Regions from separate parts of the Pelosinus sp. UFO1 genome, predicted to be linked through region 4. Evidence: riboswitches for the same ligand, from Rfam matches in the RefSeq annotation. Region 4 holds a riboswitch; each other region holds the start of a gene.
The links. Region 4 has a riboswitch for cobalamin ahead of UFO1_RS18815 (sirohydrochlorin cobaltochelatase). Riboswitches for the same ligand answer to the same signal wherever they lie in the genome.

Region 1 (4,217 bases), 1.6 Mb from region 4:
TTTATCTGTTATTGACGATAAAATTTTACTACTCAAAAAATAGGGGAGGTACTTATGGCAAAGCGCTTAACAATGTTGTTGCTTTTTCTTTCATCATTAACCTTTTTTCTATCCTTTAATGCCTCTCTCCCAATAAGCGACCCTGTAGAATCCAATTATGCATTAACAGCTAAAGAAATGGTACTGACTGGTGATTGGATGTCGCCTCAAATTTATGGACATTATTGGTTTGATAAACCGATTATGGTCTATTGGTTGCTTGCTATAAGTTTTAAGATATTTGGTATTACTGATTTTGCCGCACGTTTTCCTGCCGGATTATTTAGCGCTGCTAGTGTAACTTTTACTTACTGGTTTGGACAAAAAATTTTTAGTAATACCAAAACCGCACTCTTAAGCTCTTTAGTATTAGCAACCTCCTTAGAATTTTGGGTATTAGCTAAAATGGTTATTACTGATTCTATCTTATTTTTTTATACTAGTATTACTTTAGCTATGTTATATCTCGGTCTGAAAAATACTGGTTCGAAATGGTATGTTTCATTAGCTTATATGGCCGCGGGACTGGCCGTATTAACCAAAGGTCCTGTTGGCCTTGTGCTACCAGGATTAATTATCTGTAGTTATATAATGATTTCTCGCCAATGGCAGCTATTTAGAAAGGTATTTATTCTCCCTGGGATCTTTGCCTTTTTAATAATTGCTGCTCCTTGGTATGTTAAGATGTACCAATTACACGGTACAAATTTTCTTGATACCTTTTTGGGATTACATAACTATCTTCGTGCCACAGTGTCCGAACATCCTAAAGATAATGTCTTTTATTATTATCTAGTCCTATTTCCCATCAGCTTATTACCTTGGTCAGGAATTTTCATTAAATCAATGGGTGTTGTTAGAAAAGAACTTTCGTCATCTCAGCTAATTTATTTAACAAATTGGTCTATTCTAACGATTATTTTTTACACAATGATGGCTACTAAATATCCTACATATGTTTTCCCTGCATCCTTTCCCGCAGCCTTACTAATTGGCTATACTTTAGGGAAAATGCAAAGTCTGAAGGATCGAAAGGTTTGGTGGTGGCTATCCATTCCAGCCATTGCGCTATTACTTCTTATTTCGCTAAGTAGTCGATTTATCCCAACTGCAGCTAGTTGGACAATGCTATATATTGGTGCTTTCGTTTCAATTGCTTTAATACTTTGGAAACAATTAAAAGGAAATGTCTATCACTTGCCACAGATAATAGCAATAGTAACCGTAATTATGAATTTATTCCTAATTCATAATGGCCTTATACCATTAGCAGAAACACGCTCTGCTAAAAGTATCTCTGCTGAGTTACCAGCAGAAAGGGCTAGAATAGCCTCCTATGGTGAATATTCAACATCGGCGGTGTTTTATAGTGGCTATAATATTCCTCGATTAATACATGAAGAAGAACCGCAGCAACTAGGTACTTGGGCAGGAAAATATACAATGCCTACGCAAACGATCAGAGAATTTACTTCTGATACCAGTATGTCGTATATATTGGTCTCAAATAAAGATAACAGGAATTTTATGAATGAACCTTTTTCTAAGCAGTTTTCTCCAGTCGCTACACGTAATGCGATAACACTATATCAGCGAGTGGCCAATCACAATGATTGAAACAGACTAATTGAATAAATCATCTATAATTTATAAATAATAGCAGGAATATTAGCAGTAGTAGTGGAATACTACAAAAATATACCAATAACAACATAATAACAAAATTAATAATTTGGGAATAGGTGCTTATGCTTAAAAGGGAAGTCCGGTCAAAGCCGGCGCGGTCCCGCCACTGTATTGGGGAGCACAGCTAAGAATATACCACTGGAAATAATCCGGGAAGGTTTAGCTATGTAATGAACCAGAGTCAGGAGACCTGCCTATTCTGACACACACCGTTATGACCTACGGAGGATAGGCAGGTGGTAGAATAAATTAGGTTTATTGTACCTCCTGCCTGCAGGGGGTTTTTATTTTGCAAAAAAAAATGAAGTCTGGAATTACTACTGGCACTTGTGCCGCTGCAGCAACTAAAGCTGCATTATTAGCATGGTCCGGGCAATTGCCTACTACTGTACATGTAACCTCACCACAGGGACAAAATATCCATGTAAAAATTGCAACATGTCAGCCCTTATATAATGGAGGAAAGGCAAGTATCATTAAGGATGCAGGAGATGATCCTGATGTTACAAATGGTACAATGATCTTTGCTGAAGTAGAAATCAATAAAACGAGTGAGATAATCCTAAAAGCTGGAGTTGGAGTGGGGTTTGTTACCAAACCAGGTTTATCTGTAGCTGTTGGTCAGCCCGCTATTAACCCTGGACCTCGTAAAATGATCATGCAAGCAATACAAGATGTATTACCTACTGGTTGTGGTGTAAGTGTTACTATTTCAATACCTGATGGTGAAAGGTTAGCACAACGAACTTTAAATCCAACATTAGGCATTGTAGGCGGTTTATCCATTATTGGTACTACTGGTATAGTGGAACCAATGTCAGAAGAAGCCTTTAAAAATTCATTATCACCACAGATTTCTATGGTAAAGGCATTAGGATATAATCAAATTGTCTTTGCTCCTGGAAAAATGGGACAAGAAATCGCCATCAATCGATATAATCTCCCTAGAGAAGCAGTAATACAAACTAGCAATTTTGTCGGACATATGTTGGAAAGTGCTGTACATTATGGTATGGAGCAAGTATTGTTATTTGGCCATTTGGGAAAAATTGTAAAAGTGGCTGCAGGGATTTTTCATACCCATAATCGTATGGCTGATGCTCGTTTTGAAACACTGGCTGCCTATATGGCTTCCCTAGGCGCACCGCAGTCTGCGATACAAGAAGTATTAGACTGTAATACTACGGAATCTGCTATGCCAATTATTACAAAATACAAATTGCATGAAGTGTACCGCGTAATTGCCCAAAGAGCCAGCATACGTGCTGAGCGTTATATCTTTGGTGATCTAAGAGTGGGTACTGCTATGATTACTCTTAAAGGAGATATATTAGCAACTGATGATACCGCACAAGAAATTGGAGGCAATCTAGGATGGAACATAAAATAATAGTAGTAGGAATTGGACCAGGATCACCTGATTATATATTGCCAGTGGCTAGTCGCATAATTGCCCAGGCAGACGTACTAGTTGGAAGTCAACGAGCTCTTATAACATTTGCACCTAAACATGCAACGGTTAAAGTTATCGATCGAGATATCAGTGGCGTTTTAACGTTCATCGCTACATCCCTTTCGCAAAGTGATGTAGTGGTAATGGTTTCAGGTGATCCGGGTTTTTACAGTTTCCTAGCTACTCTTAAAACTAAATTTACGTCAGAACGTATTACCGTTATCCCAGGAATAAGCTCTATGCAGTTAGCTTTCGCCCGTATAACTGCTATATGGCAAGATGCACGTCTTATCAGTATGCATGGTCGCACAGCCAATGATAATGATTTAAATTATGCTCCTGACAAAAAGCTCGGCATTCTAACTGATTATGAACAAGATCCAAAGTTTATTGCGGGCGTACTCATAGATCATGGTTGGCCGTTAAATGCAAAAGTATGGTTGTGTGCTAATTTGTCTTATGAAAATGAAGAGATTAAGCATTCAACTCTAAGTGAAGTAAAAATGCTAGATGGGTTTACTCATTGTGTAATGGTGGTGGCAGCATGAGCTATTTTCCAGGGATTAAGGATGAGGACTTTATTCGTGGTGATATTCCAATGACGAAGCAAGAAGTTCGTATTTTAGTTCTTACTAAAGCGAAGATTTGTCCTACTGACACTATTATAGACATTGGGGCCGGTACTGGCTCCCTCTCAATTGAGGCGGCCTTACAAGCTAGTAGTGGTAAAGTATATGCGATCGAACGGCATCCAGAGGGAGCTCAACTAATTCGTTCTAATGCAATACATTTTGGCGCAGATAATATCGAAGTCATCTCAGGTTCCGCACCGGAGGCATTGCAGGGTCTTCCCATTGCTGATGTAATCTTTATCGGCGGGAGCGGTGGTCACTTACAAGAACTTTTAGCCCAAAGTAATAGTTTACTTAAACCGAATGGCAGATTAGTTATCACAGCTATTACTATAGAAACATTATATGATGCTTTACATAGTATGCAGGCTAAACCTGAATTTACGGTAGAAGCTTTTGGTATGCAA
Region 2 (4,217 bases), 2.3 Mb from region 4:
TTCACGCCTCGTGAAAAGACATTGCCGCAGTGTACTGGTAAACTAACTCCAGTAGCAATGCCAACTTTTGCAGAGAGAATTTGGACAAAGATAGCCATCAAATTACTCCAAAGAATGACCCATAGTAAGTTATAACCAAATTGGGAACCACCACTAATGTTAGTACCGAAATTTCCAGGATCCATATACGCTACGCTGACAATAAAAGCAGGTCCGAGGTATTTTAATAGCCCTTTGGCCTTGGTTTTAATTTCTTCCCCAGGTATTAACGGCAAATTAATCGGTAGGCTGGTGATAAATTGATCTTCCTTCAATATTCCCACTCCTTACGTAAGTGCTATGTGTAATTACTACTACAAAACACAATAGTATGGTTAGCCATGGCTAACTTTTAAAACGCTTTAATTACTATATAATATGTAATGATAATAATTTTGTTACCAAGGAAGAGACAATTGGATATAGAACTTGACAATTTAAAAAGAATAGTATAATTTTTAAATAGAATAAAGAAGAAATAAGAAAAGACTTGGCTTGTGCCAAGTGCTCGGACGCAGGCAGAAGTCTTAGTCGCTCTTACTTGGAATCAAGAAAGTGTTATACTTTCTGATTCCGTAAATAAGCACAGAGTGCTATATAGTTCTTTTTGATGAAATCAAATCTTCCGCCTTTGGTTGGGAGATTTATTTTATATGCAGTATTTTCGATATAAGGAATAAAAGAGGAGTTACATATGTTAAAAAAAGCTATTTTAGTAGTTAGTTTTGGTACAACCTATCAGGATGGAATGAAGTCAAGTATTGAAAGCATAGAAAATAAAATAAAATCTACTTTTCCTCAGTATGAAGTGCGAAGGGCCTTTACCTCCCGCATTGTTATCAAAAGATTAGCAAAGAGGGATGGCCTTGAAATTGATACGGAAAAAGAAGCATTGCAAAAGCTGCAGGAAGAAGGATACCAAGAAGTATATATTCAACCCTTGCATGTGGTAGTAGGAGAAGAATATGATAAGGTTAAAAGAATGGTTGCTCATTATGCCCACGCTGAAATATTCGAAAAGATTGCCCTTGGTCGCGCTCTTTTGTATTATACGGGACAAGAAGGCAAACCAGATGATTATCTAGAGGTAATAGACGCGATAAGAACACAGCTTCCAAAGGTAAAAGAACAAGAAGCCGTTGTTTTTATGGGGCATGGTGGAGTACACCCTGGTAATACTGCTTATTCTACTTTGCAAATGAAACTGGAAGATGCCAATCTAGAACATGTGTATGTTTATACGGTGGAAGGTTTTCCCTCATTGGAGAGGGTTATAAAAAAATTAAAACAAAAGGATATCAAAAAAGTAACTTTGATGCCATTTATGCTTGTATCTGGCGATCACGTTGCAAATGATATGGCTAGTGATGAGGAAGATTCGGCGAAATCCCAGTTACTACAGGCTGGATTTGAAGTTGCTATTTATCTTCATGGTTTAGGAGAAAATTCAGGGATTCAGGATCTTTATGTTCAGCATTTAAAAGATATACTGAATTAACTGGACAAAACAGCGGTAACTAAGAAAGGAAGAGGGTTACATGGAAAAAAGAGAAGGCCTAATTATTGTTCATACAGGGAATGGTAAGGGAAAGACTACGGCATCCTTAGGCCTGGGGTTAAGAGCCTGGGGACAGGGGTTTAAAGTATTAATATTGCAATTTATAAAAGGGAATTGGAAATATGGAGAGCTAAAGGCAGCAGACGCTTTGGGGTCCAACTTTGTAATGCGGCAAATGGGAGAAGGTTTTGTCCGAAATAGTACGGAAGATTCTTTGATAGATCATCGCCAGGCAGCCCAAGAGGCATTACAAGTGGCTAGAAAAGAAATCGTATCCGAAGAATGGGATATGATTATCTTAGACGAAATTAATTATGCAATTAAGTTTGGTGTTCTCTCTTTAGAGTCTGTACTAGAAGTATTAGAAGTAAAGCCCGATTCACTACATCTTGTCTTAACAGGGCGGGAGGTTCGTGATGAAATTATTGCAAAAGCCGATTTAGTGACAGAGATGAAAGAAATTAAGCATCCTTATAAAAAAGGAATTAAGGCACAAAGAGGAATCGAATTTTAAAGAGATTATTAGCAAGGAACTGCTTGACAATTCTGTAAAAACATTATAAAGTGAATCTTGTAACATAGACAAATTTCATATGAATGGTATAGGTGCCCTTCGGGGCTTAATAGGGAAGTTCGGTTCAAAGCCGGCGCGGTCCCGCCACTGTAATGAGGAGTGAACCCATGGTTATGCCACTGAGACGACAGTCTTGGGAAGGTATGGGCAAGCAATGATTCAGAGTCAGGAGAACTGCCTATATAGCAATCACCGTTATAACCTGCGAGAGATGGGGAGGGGATTTGTACGATAGTTTTTTTATTGTGCTTATTTTTTCCCGGCGTATATGTACGCCGGGATTACTATTTGCTTTATGCTATTGTAAAATCTCTTAGCCTTTTTAGGTTAGGAGATTTTTTTACGGCTATTTTTAGGAGCGATAAAAATAGGGGGATTGGATATGATTACGAGCCATTTGACCTACATGTGTCAGGAAAACAACAGTTGTGGATTGACAGGTGCAACTACTTTCTTTGCAGGTATTCCAGATGCTGTTATAGTAATTAACAGTCCTTTATGTTGTTACTTTTCAACCCAAGGGTATATTGAAAAACAATGCCCTACTGCTGGAAGACGATTTTTTTGCTCTCCAATAAATGAAAATGCTGTACCCCTCGGTACAGAAAAATATCTACTAACTATTCTAGATTCAATAAAACAAAATTATCAGCCATCTATAGTGCTATTGGAGAATAGCTGTACAAATATCACTAGTAATGATGACCTTTTGCAGATTGCTAAGCAAGCAAATATGAATTGTCCTGTTGTTTGTTTAGATAGTCACGATTTGCATGAAGGTTTTTGGGCAGGATATCAGGCAGCTGCTAAGGCTTACTATCGTAATATGCCTCTTCGGTCCCGTAGTGTAGTAAAAACAAAAACAGTTAATTTACTAGGATGTACTTTTGGATATTATAATGAATTTTATGATTTGCAAGAATTAAGACGTATGTTGACGTTAGCGGGTTATGAAGTATTAGCTTGTCCAGGAGCAGGAAGCACTACCCAGGAAATCGCAAATATGACCCAAGCACAACTGAATATCGTCGTGCATGACGAACTAGGAAGGGAGATAGCAGAGTTATTAGAAGAAGAGTACAATATCCCTTATGTCTCCCTATTACCTCCTTATGGTTTACGGGGTTCTTTAAATTGGTTAAAAGCGATTGATTATTATATGTCTGGAGAAAGTAATGGGCTAAAAACGCTTCATCAAGAAGCAAATCTTCTAGTACAAGGACTTAGTATTATTAGCAAAGATAAGCAAAAGCTTTGGGGAGATATATGGTTTGAAAATATAATCATTGCAGCTCCGTCTTCAGTAGCTTTTGGTATATCTCAGGCAGTACGTAATGAATGGGTAGATACCAAAGAAATCATAACTGTATTGCATAATGGAGTTCCTTTCAAACAGAGTTATCCTGATTATATTGGTATCGTATTAGATGGATATAAAGACCAACAGAAAATTGAGCAACATTTAGCAGGTCTAGCAGGAGGATTGCTTATGGCGAGTAGTAAAGAGAAAGCGATTTTGCATCAAAAAGCAGTTGAAAATATAGAATATCAGCATATCTCCTTACCCCTTTATGATGAAATGATACTTAAAAATCGCCCTCTTATGGGACTACGGGGTACTAGTCATATGGTAGAAGGGTTTTGGAATAAACATATATCGCTAAAGAAAGCGTGGTTACTTAGTAAGTAACTGTTGTAAAGCTAGCAACAGATAATAACTTAAGTGGCTAAAAGATTTTTATCTTTTTTAGTTAATATCAAATATACATAGGAGGGAAAAGTGTGAAGCAGATAAAGGCCAAGCTATGTGCCTGTGTGTTAAGTAGTGCCCTATTACTACAAATGCAAAATGTGTATGCAAATGAAAGTGAGGAATATTCCTTTGATCAAATGGTGGTGACAGCCAATCGGGTACCTACAAAAATAACAGAAACAGCTGCTAATGTAACAGTAATTACGAAAGAGGAAATTGAAGAAGGTAACTATCATAATATCGGAGAAGTGCTACAACATATACCAGGAATTTCTATAGGGTCTAATGGTGCT
Region 3 (4,217 bases), 2.4 Mb from region 4:
TTTCTATTGCAGCAATCTGAACAGCACTCTTTCCGTCTCCTGTTTCGCCTATGATCCGAATGTTCGGACATTTTTGCTCCACAATAAATCGTAATGCTTGCCGCTCTAATTGTTCATCATCTGCGATCAATAATGTATACATTCTTTTCTCCTCTGGTAGACTCTCTTATAAGGAACAGTAGGGAATTCGAATGTAAATGTTAGTTCCTTCCCCTACTTTACTCTCCATGGTAAGGCCATATTCGTTACCAAAATAATGCTGAATTCGCTTGTGAACATTAATGATTCCAAGTCCCGTCGTTTGACCATGAATTTGCTTGCGCTTTTCCGCATGGAAAATAGTACGAATATCCTCTGCTGAAACACCGTCCCCAGTATCACTCACAAGGAGAACTACGTCATTTCCTTCAATTTTTCCACTTACACGAACGACTCCGCCCTCTACTTTGTTTTCCAAACCATGAATAATCGCATTTTCAACTAAAGGTTGAAGAGTAAGAGGAGGAATCTTCGTTTCCATTATCAAAGGATCTACCTCAATATAAGTCTCAATACGTTCTCCAAAACGTACTTTCTGTATCAACAGATAATCTCTGATGGATTTTACTTCTTGTTCTAAGCTTCGTAAAATTTCAATGTCTCTTAAATTATTCCGAAGCAGATCTGATAACGCATAAACTACTTCTTGTGTTTGACTTGCTCCCTCTAGCATAGCCAATCTTGCAATTGTATTTAATGTATTAAACAAAAAATGAGGATTAACCTGAGATTGCAGTGCCTTTAATTCCGTAGCACGCAGCATAGCCTCAAGTTCCGCTTTCACCTTTACTTCTTTTACTAGCTGCTTACTCGCAATATTCGCTACACCAATTTCTACAATATAATTTGACATGATATAAATTAGGTCTGCTGCTGCTTTAATTCTTTTTTCTGGTACAACCTCTATAATATCAAAAAACTCTGACAATAATTCTGAATCCAATCCTAGGTTAGCTGTTCGCTCAAACATTTCAGCTTTCGTATCATAGTCCGCTTGTGCAAGAATAACTTGTCCTGCAAGAAAAGCCCCTATATACTCATTGTTTACAATGATTGGTGCCGCCAAATCGGTTAAACCATTATGACAGCGATAGACAGAGGGCTTTTGGTTACCCCGCCCTCCTCTATCATCACATTGGGTGCAACGGGCAAACCCTTCAGAACAAGATCGGATATAAGTGCAAAATTTCGTAAAATTACTAGGATTGGTAATAGGATTTCCTTCAGGGTCTACAATTACGGACGCTAACCCAGTAGCTTCTGAGAATTTATCCTGAATTTCCTGTAAAATCTGAGTATTTACAATTTCACCTAAGGTAAATCCATTCATTGTTTGCACTAGAAGACCCCCTCATAAGACTTCAGCATCATATCACTTTTTTGCTATTTTATATGAGGAGTATTAGCTAAAGAGCAAACTAGTTCCTGCTAACAGCAATAAATTACTATATTCTAGCAAGTAAAGGCAATCTTTACATGGCAACAACCTGGTTGGGAGCAGGCACAGGCTCACTTAACACAAAATCAGACATTCTTGCCATATTATGAATTGTGTAAGACATTGTCTTTAACATAGAAACCATAAGAACAGCACCTGTTCCTTCCCCTAATGCCATATTTGCCCGGATTAATACATCCTCTGCTAGAATATTTCCCAACATCAGTGAGTAGGCCATCCCAGGTTCCTTTGACATATGTGATGGAATCGCATGTTTTTCAATAGTACCATCGATGCGCGCTGCACAAGCATAGGCAACTGCTGTTATAAATCCATCTATTACAAAGGGTATCCTGAGTCTTGCGCACTCTAACATGCCGGCACAGATAGCAACAATATCAAATCCCCCTACACAACGTAAAATATCTTTTACAGTATTCATTTGGGCTTTATGGCGTTCTACCCCTTTTGCAACCACATTCCGTTTTCTTTTTAATAATTCATTATCATTTAAGGCAGCCCCATAACCTACCACAAATTCGGGTAACATTCCCGTTAAAGCATGAAGCACTGCTGATGAGGTTGTGGTATTGCCAATTCCCATTTCACCAAAAGAAATTAGGTTATAACCTTCCTCAACCAAATGCTGAACCATTTCTTTGCCCACATCCCAAGCTTGTTCAAATTCAGCCTGACTCATAGCTTCTTCTTTCATAAAGTTTTTAGTACCTAAGGCAACTTTACGATTAATACCAGCTTCTAATTTATTATTAATTCCAATGTCAACTACGCTATAAGGTATTTGATTGTGCCGACAAAAACAACTGATCGTGGCATGACCTGCTGCCATATTTTTCGTTTGCAAATAAGTAATCTCGATCGGGTCATTGGCAGTTCCCTCTTCTACCACACCGTTATCTGCTGCAAAAATTATATGATGAGGCTTCATTTCTGGATTGATCTTTCCCCAAGACAAGATGATTTTTTTTAAATATTTTTCTAGTAGGCCCAAACTTTCTCGAGGTTTTGCTGCTCCGTTCAGCAACTCATCAACCTTTTTTTCCAAATCCATTTTTACTCCTCCTTTATTTTCATATCATTTTTAAATATAAAAATACCTAGCCCAAAAGGCTAGGTATTTTATAAAAAATCCCATCCTTCTGGCATTACCCCTTACGCGGAGGTAAATGACAGCCATAACAGGCAGGTCTCCTGACTTACGGATCATAAAACCTTACGCCTTCCCAGTTTCCTGGTGGCAATGTAAGAGTATCTCCCCGATTACAGTGGCGCGACCGCGTCGTTTAAGGATCTTTACAATCCTTCCGAACTTCCCTATTCTCCTCTTTACGTAAGAGGCACCTGTTTGGTGGCAAATTATTCAGTTGTCACAGTAGTTCTACAATGAAACCTGTTCTCCTATGTGTAACAAGTATGTTAGCAAGATAGTAGGGTAGATGGTAAAAAATGTCCCATCTAACCTTATTTTAAATGGCAAGTATCGTTGACCAAGGAAAGAATTGGCTGGTTACTAAAGTACTCAATGATATTAATTCCTGTACTATCTTGACGGATAGACCACATCTTATCTAGACTTAACTGCAATGCATCACAAAGCAGTACTCTCATTGTGCCTCCATGACATACAATCACAATCGTTTCCTCTTCATGCGCCTTAATACATTGGCTTAAGGCCCCCTTCGCCCTCCATTTAAGATCCAGAAAACTTTCTCCTTCTGGCGCTTTAATTGCTCCTGGGGAAGAATACATGCTTGTTAAAGCCTCAGGCCAAAGCGCCATAATTTCGGCATAGGTACACCCTTCCCACAAGCCAAAGTTTATTTCGCGAAATCCTTTTATCTTTATCCCTTGCAAATTATGATACCGAGCGATGATATTTGCCGTCTGAGCTGCACGGGATAAATCACTACTATAAACTGCACTTATATTTTCCTTAGCAAGCCGCTTTCCTACCAATTGGGCTTGTTCTAATCCTTTTTCATTTAAGGGAATGTCACTATGCCCTTGGTACTTTTTTGCCTTATTCCAAGAAGTTTGACCATGTCTAACGTAAATTACTTTAGTCAACGCCTCACCCCTTCCTTGCTTTAAAATTATTCACCTTACAAAGGTATATTCTATAGGTATTAATTTGTTCACTAACACAACGAAAGATATAATTATTATAAAAATTACACTAGCTTTACTACATATGAAAACTAAAAAAGAAATACTACTAGAGCTACAAGTTCTGTCAGTTCAACAACTGCCCCATATACATCACCTGTTAAGCCGCCTAAACGTTTATTGACATATTCAGCAACAAGGATGGCAAAGGCAATTGCTACCCCACTACTAAGTAAAACAAGTTTACCGAAAGGAACTAATAATAAAATTGCTATTAGACCTGCTATATAAAGAGTATTTTTATGTTCGCATTGACTAAGTCCTTTACCTAGTCCATCAGCCCTAGCATAAGGGTATAGAGTAATCGCCATGACAACAGCAGTTCTACCTATGATCGGCATTACAAATATCGCTATCGGCAGCAGCACCGGTTCAATGTCTAAAATTAATGAATATTTCATTACAATCAACAGACAGAAGGACATGGCACCAAAAGCGCCAACTCTGCTATCCTTCATAATTTCTAACATTCTTTCCCTAGATTTCCCCGAAAAAACACCATCTACTGTATCCATTAATCCGTCACAGTGCAATCCGCCAGTAATGATAATTT
Region 4 (4,217 bases):
CATTCAGGGAGCGGTGATAGCCAATTTATTGCTGGCGGGATGGTATTTCCGAAGTAAAGGATTATCCTTCCGGCGTTTTGCCGATATTAGTACACCAGGTCTTATCCTAGGGCAGGCTATTGGGCGTATTGGCTGTTTATTAAACGGTGATGCCTATGGAAAGCCGACAACTGCCTGGTATGGCGTTGTCTATCAGCCGGGAACATCGGCATATCAAGCATGGGGAGCAATGCCATTGGTGCCAGCCGAACTATTTGAGGCTGGGTTTGATCTCATGATTCTAGCCGTCCTACTGTATATATTCCGTCGGAAACAGTTTGATGGACAGGTGGCAATAACCTATTTCATTCTCTATTCCCTGGCCCGATTTGGTTTGGAATTTTTACGTACGGATAGCTTACTATTTGGCGGTCTTAAAGTGGCGCAAATGACGGCGCTGTTAACGGCAATGCTTGCTAGTAGCTTATGGTTGTGGTATCGGAAAGGAGAGACTGAATAACATGTCAGATTATGGACTATGGCCAATTGTGGTCATCAATTCGCTTATCTTTATTATTTTTGCCTTTAGTTTTACTCGTCCGCGTTCTGGTCGGGATTGGCGTTCCTTTGGTACCTTTTCCGCTTTTATTGTAGCGCTATTTGCAGAGATGTATGGTTTTCCTTTGAGTATTTATTTACTTTCCGGGTGGCTGGGGAGCCACTATCCACAAATCAATCTCTTTTCTCATGATGCCGGACACCTTTGGTATACATTGCTGGGACTAACAGGTGATCCCCACCACAATCCTATTCACGAATTAAGTAACTGGTTTATTTTTGGGGGGCTTATCTTTCTTGGTTTTACATGGAGATTTTTGCACAGTGCCCAGCGTAGGGGTGTGATCGCAGTGAATGGTCCTTATGCCTATGTGCGTCATCCTCAATATATTGCTTTTATCGTGATCCTGTTGGGTTTCTTGCTGCAGTGGCCAACGCTGTTAACATTGGCTATGTTCCCTATTCTTGTGCGGATGTATATTTGGTTGGCTAGGCAAGAAGAACGGGAAGCAATGGAACAATTTGGTGAAGACTATGCCGCCTATGCGGCAGTGACTCCACGTTTTTTCCCCAGATTAGGTCGAAGGGGCCTAATTGGGAGTAAGCAGGATAAGTAAAAAGTTTTGATACACGGTTTGTATTGAACAAAAGCTTGACAACGTTAGATATTGATAGTAACTTTAAATAGGATTTTCTTAACTAAATATAGTAAGATAGGTGCCTACGGGCTTAATAGGGAAGTTGGTGTAAATCCAACACGGTCCCGCCGCTGTAAAGGGGAGCAAACCTGCATGATGTCACTGAAATAATAGTTTTGGGAAGGCGCAGGAATGTTACGATCCTAAGTCAGAAGAACTGCCTATTTAATAGTCACCGTTTACCCACGAGCGATGGGGAGGGGATTTAAGTACATGCTGTTGTACAATATTTCATCGTTGCGTTTTTTCGCAGGGATTTTTATCGATATAACTTTGCCTGGCTTATATTACGTCTCCCGTTCTTGGATGGGAGATTATTTTTTTTACGTAGTGTATTGACGATTCCATCTTGGGGAGCGGAAGTTAGTATGTTGCATGAAAATCTACCCCAATATTCATCATTTGGTATTTAGCTATAATAATTGGAGGAATTTATAATGGAAAAAACAGCTAGTACCGTCAACTGTTTGGCGGATAAAAGGGCTATTTTAGTTGTTAGCTTTGGAACTACTTATCTTGATACGTTGAAAATGGCCATTGAAAGTACAGAAAGCAAAATCAGAGTTACCTTCCCTAATTACGAGGTACGTCGGGCGTTTACTTCCCGTATTGTCATTAAGAAATTGGCTGAGCGAGATGGTATTCTAATTGATACGGAAAAGCAAGCGCTTGAAAGATTGCAAGCTGAGGGATATAAAGAAGTATTCATCCAGCCACTATATGTGGCCGCTGCTGAAGAATATGAAAAGTTAAGAGCGGTTTCTGTACATTTTGCTCATACTAAAGTGTTTGATAAGATTACTCTTGGCCGTCCACTTCTTTATTATATGGGACAGAAAGGCAACCCAGACGATTACCTGATTGCCATTAAGGCTGTTGAAACGCAACTACCTAAGTTAAGAGACCAGGAAGCGATAGTGCTTATGGGTCATGGGGGAGTACATCCTGCTAATACTGCTTATGCCGCTTTACAAATAAAATTAGAAGAAGCCGGGTTGAATAATATTTTTGTATATACTGTCGAAGGTTTCCCAGCACTGGATAGCGTTATTGAAAAATTGAAAAGTAAAAAGGTGAAGAACTTGACTTTGTTGCCATTTATGCTGGTAGCTGGCGACCATGCCACTAAAGACATGGCTGGTGATGAAGAAGATTCTGCTAAATCCCAATTACTTAAAGCTGGGTTTAATGTTGATATATATTTCCACGGCTTGGGCGAAAATCTAGCTATCCAGGATATTTATGTACAGCATCTAAAAGATGCTATTGATCAACTGATCGTGCATAAAGCTAAAAAACACTAGTTTTAAACCGGTCATACTATTATGTAATTTCATGAGATAGATGCCTGTGGGCTGAATTAAAGGAGATTAAAAAGATGAATGCCGAAATTGGCGCTATAATTGGGTTAGGTTTTGTACTCGGGCTTAGGCATGCAATCGATTGGGATCATATCGCCGCTATCACCGATTTTATTGGAGCAGAAGATACGAAGAAAAAAAGTTTCTTCTTATCACTTTACTATGTAATGGGTCATGCGTTGGTTAATTTAGTGTTCGGTAGTGCTGCAATTTTACTCGGAAATGTATTACCAGAATGGGTAGATGGAGTTATAGAACGCATTGTTGGGATTATCTTAATTGGTTTGGGCATTTGGTTAATTGTGGCTCTTTTTAATCGGAAGGATGAGCAAGTATTACTTAGTAGATGGACATTGCTTTTTATGGGGATAAGGAAAATATCATATTGGTTAAAATCAAAATTTAAACCAGTAAGTACTCCAGTGCAGCAAGATTTTTCAGTTGACCTGGGTGCTCGTAGTGCTTGCTGTATAGGAATACTTCACGGAATTGGAGGAGAAACTGGAACACAAATCTTATTATTTACTGCGGCCGCAGGAGCTGGTACGGTAGCTTTAGGACTTACAGCCGTGTTAGCATTTATTATTGGTTTATTTATAGCGCAAACTGTGTTAATCCTTCTTCTCTTAAATGGTTATGCACAAGCTGCAAAAAATCCAAAAGTCTATGTAATATTAGCAAGCACTACGGCGTTATATAGTATTGCAGTTGGCATCATTTTCTTAATAGGCCAGAGCGACTTGCTGCCCACTTTAACCCTGACCTAATGTATTGTCTGGGCAGACATTACGTATGGCTGTCTTAGGGGATTACGATTTCCTGGGGCGGAGAAGTAAAAATCATCTCATAAATCACGCTGGCGACTATCACATAATGGCGAAGAGCGAAAGATAGTGATGTTTTCATACTCATAAAAGAACGATCACCATTCCGCTATTGTCTCGGGCACGAAAACCATGTACCTGATCCATTAGCGAAATAGTTCAGGACGTTTTATTTGAAGAGTTTAAAAAAATTACCTATGCAAGACTAGACAAGCTTAAACACCATTAAATAAGTAGTGTCTTGCAGTCAAAGTTCTTCCAGTAAAGCTGCCGGTAAAGGCAGCTTTTTTTGCGGCAGGTGGTAGTGAGTGCTGGTATATTGGCCGCACGGCAACGCCATCTTTTGGGTCACTATAGGGTATTGACTAGATGAAAACATTATCATATACTTAAATTATACTATACGGGGGTATAGTATAAAGAGGGATGAGTATGTGCTAGTAGACAAGGAAAATGATGAATGTTTTAAAACAATTTCACAAATCATGTCCAGAGACCTTTAGAGTGACTTGGTCTTCGGATAAAGCACTACAGGTAAGAGGGGAGGTGAATGAAATGGGTCAAACTGGTGAAACAGTAATAAAAATCGAAGGAATGTCTTGTGGTCATTGTAAGATGGCCGTCGAGAATGCTCTTAAAGAAGTTGCAGGCGTTGCAAGCGCCTATGTTGATTTGGACAGAAAAGAAGCAGTGGTGACAGGTTTTGCCGCGATTGCCGATCTTCATCAAGCGGTAGAAGAGGCTGGCTATGTTGTAGTTGCTTAATAGTTAGGCGGATGCCAGGGATGGCATCCGTT

Region 1: it holds a riboswitch for cobalamin, as region 4 does, so the genes downstream of both, cbiD (cobalt-precorrin-5B (C(1))-methyltransferase CbiD) here and UFO1_RS18815 (sirohydrochlorin cobaltochelatase) in region 4, are expected to answer to the same signal.
Region 2: it holds a riboswitch for cobalamin, as region 4 does, so the genes downstream of both, UFO1_RS05070 (nitrogenase component 1) here and UFO1_RS18815 (sirohydrochlorin cobaltochelatase) in region 4, are expected to answer to the same signal.
Region 3: it holds a riboswitch for cobalamin, as region 4 does, so the genes downstream of both, UFO1_RS05565 (nicotinate-nucleotide--dimethylbenzimidazole phosphoribosyltransferase) here and UFO1_RS18815 (sirohydrochlorin cobaltochelatase) in region 4, are expected to answer to the same signal.

What each region holds. Positions count from the first base shown of each region.
Region 1 covers NZ_CP008852.1:2,386,004-2,390,220, reverse strand. The annotation lists gene UFO1_RS11170 (glycosyltransferase family 39 protein) at 1-43, shown strand, start outside; gene UFO1_RS11165 (glycosyltransferase family 39 protein) at 55-1,656, shown strand; cobalamin riboswitch at 1,763-1,938, shown strand; gene cbiD (cobalt-precorrin-5B (C(1))-methyltransferase CbiD) at 2,015-3,115, shown strand; gene cbiE (precorrin-6y C5,15-methyltransferase (decarboxylating) subunit CbiE) at 3,100-3,726, shown strand; gene cbiT (precorrin-6Y C5,15-methyltransferase (decarboxylating) subunit CbiT) at 3,723-4,217, shown strand, end outside.
Region 2 covers NZ_CP008852.1:1,138,356-1,142,572, forward strand. The annotation lists gene UFO1_RS05055 (Nramp family divalent metal transporter) at 1-314, opposite strand, end outside; gene UFO1_RS05060 (sirohydrochlorin cobaltochelatase) at 734-1,537, shown strand; gene cobO (cob(I)yrinic acid a,c-diamide adenosyltransferase) at 1,578-2,111, shown strand; cobalamin riboswitch at 2,185-2,368, shown strand; gene UFO1_RS05070 (nitrogenase component 1) at 2,554-3,861, shown strand; gene UFO1_RS05075 (TonB-dependent siderophore receptor) at 3,954-4,217, shown strand, end outside.
Region 3 covers NZ_CP008852.1:1,251,714-1,255,930, reverse strand. The annotation lists gene UFO1_RS05575 (response regulator) at 1-142, opposite strand, end outside; gene UFO1_RS05570 (PocR ligand-binding domain-containing protein) at 167-1,369, opposite strand; gene UFO1_RS05565 (nicotinate-nucleotide--dimethylbenzimidazole phosphoribosyltransferase) at 1,512-2,549, opposite strand; cobalamin riboswitch at 2,662-2,858, opposite strand; gene cobC (alpha-ribazole phosphatase) at 2,960-3,565, opposite strand; gene cobS (adenosylcobinamide-GDP ribazoletransferase) at 3,697-4,217, opposite strand, start outside.
Region 4 covers NZ_CP008852.1:3,979,420-3,983,636, reverse strand. The annotation lists gene lgt (prolipoprotein diacylglyceryl transferase) at 1-499, shown strand, start outside; gene UFO1_RS18820 (isoprenylcysteine carboxylmethyltransferase family protein) at 501-1,154, shown strand; cobalamin riboswitch at 1,236-1,415, shown strand; gene UFO1_RS18815 (sirohydrochlorin cobaltochelatase) at 1,673-2,539, shown strand; gene UFO1_RS18810 (hypothetical protein) at 2,614-3,363, shown strand; gene UFO1_RS18805 (heavy-metal-associated domain-containing protein) at 3,976-4,185, shown strand.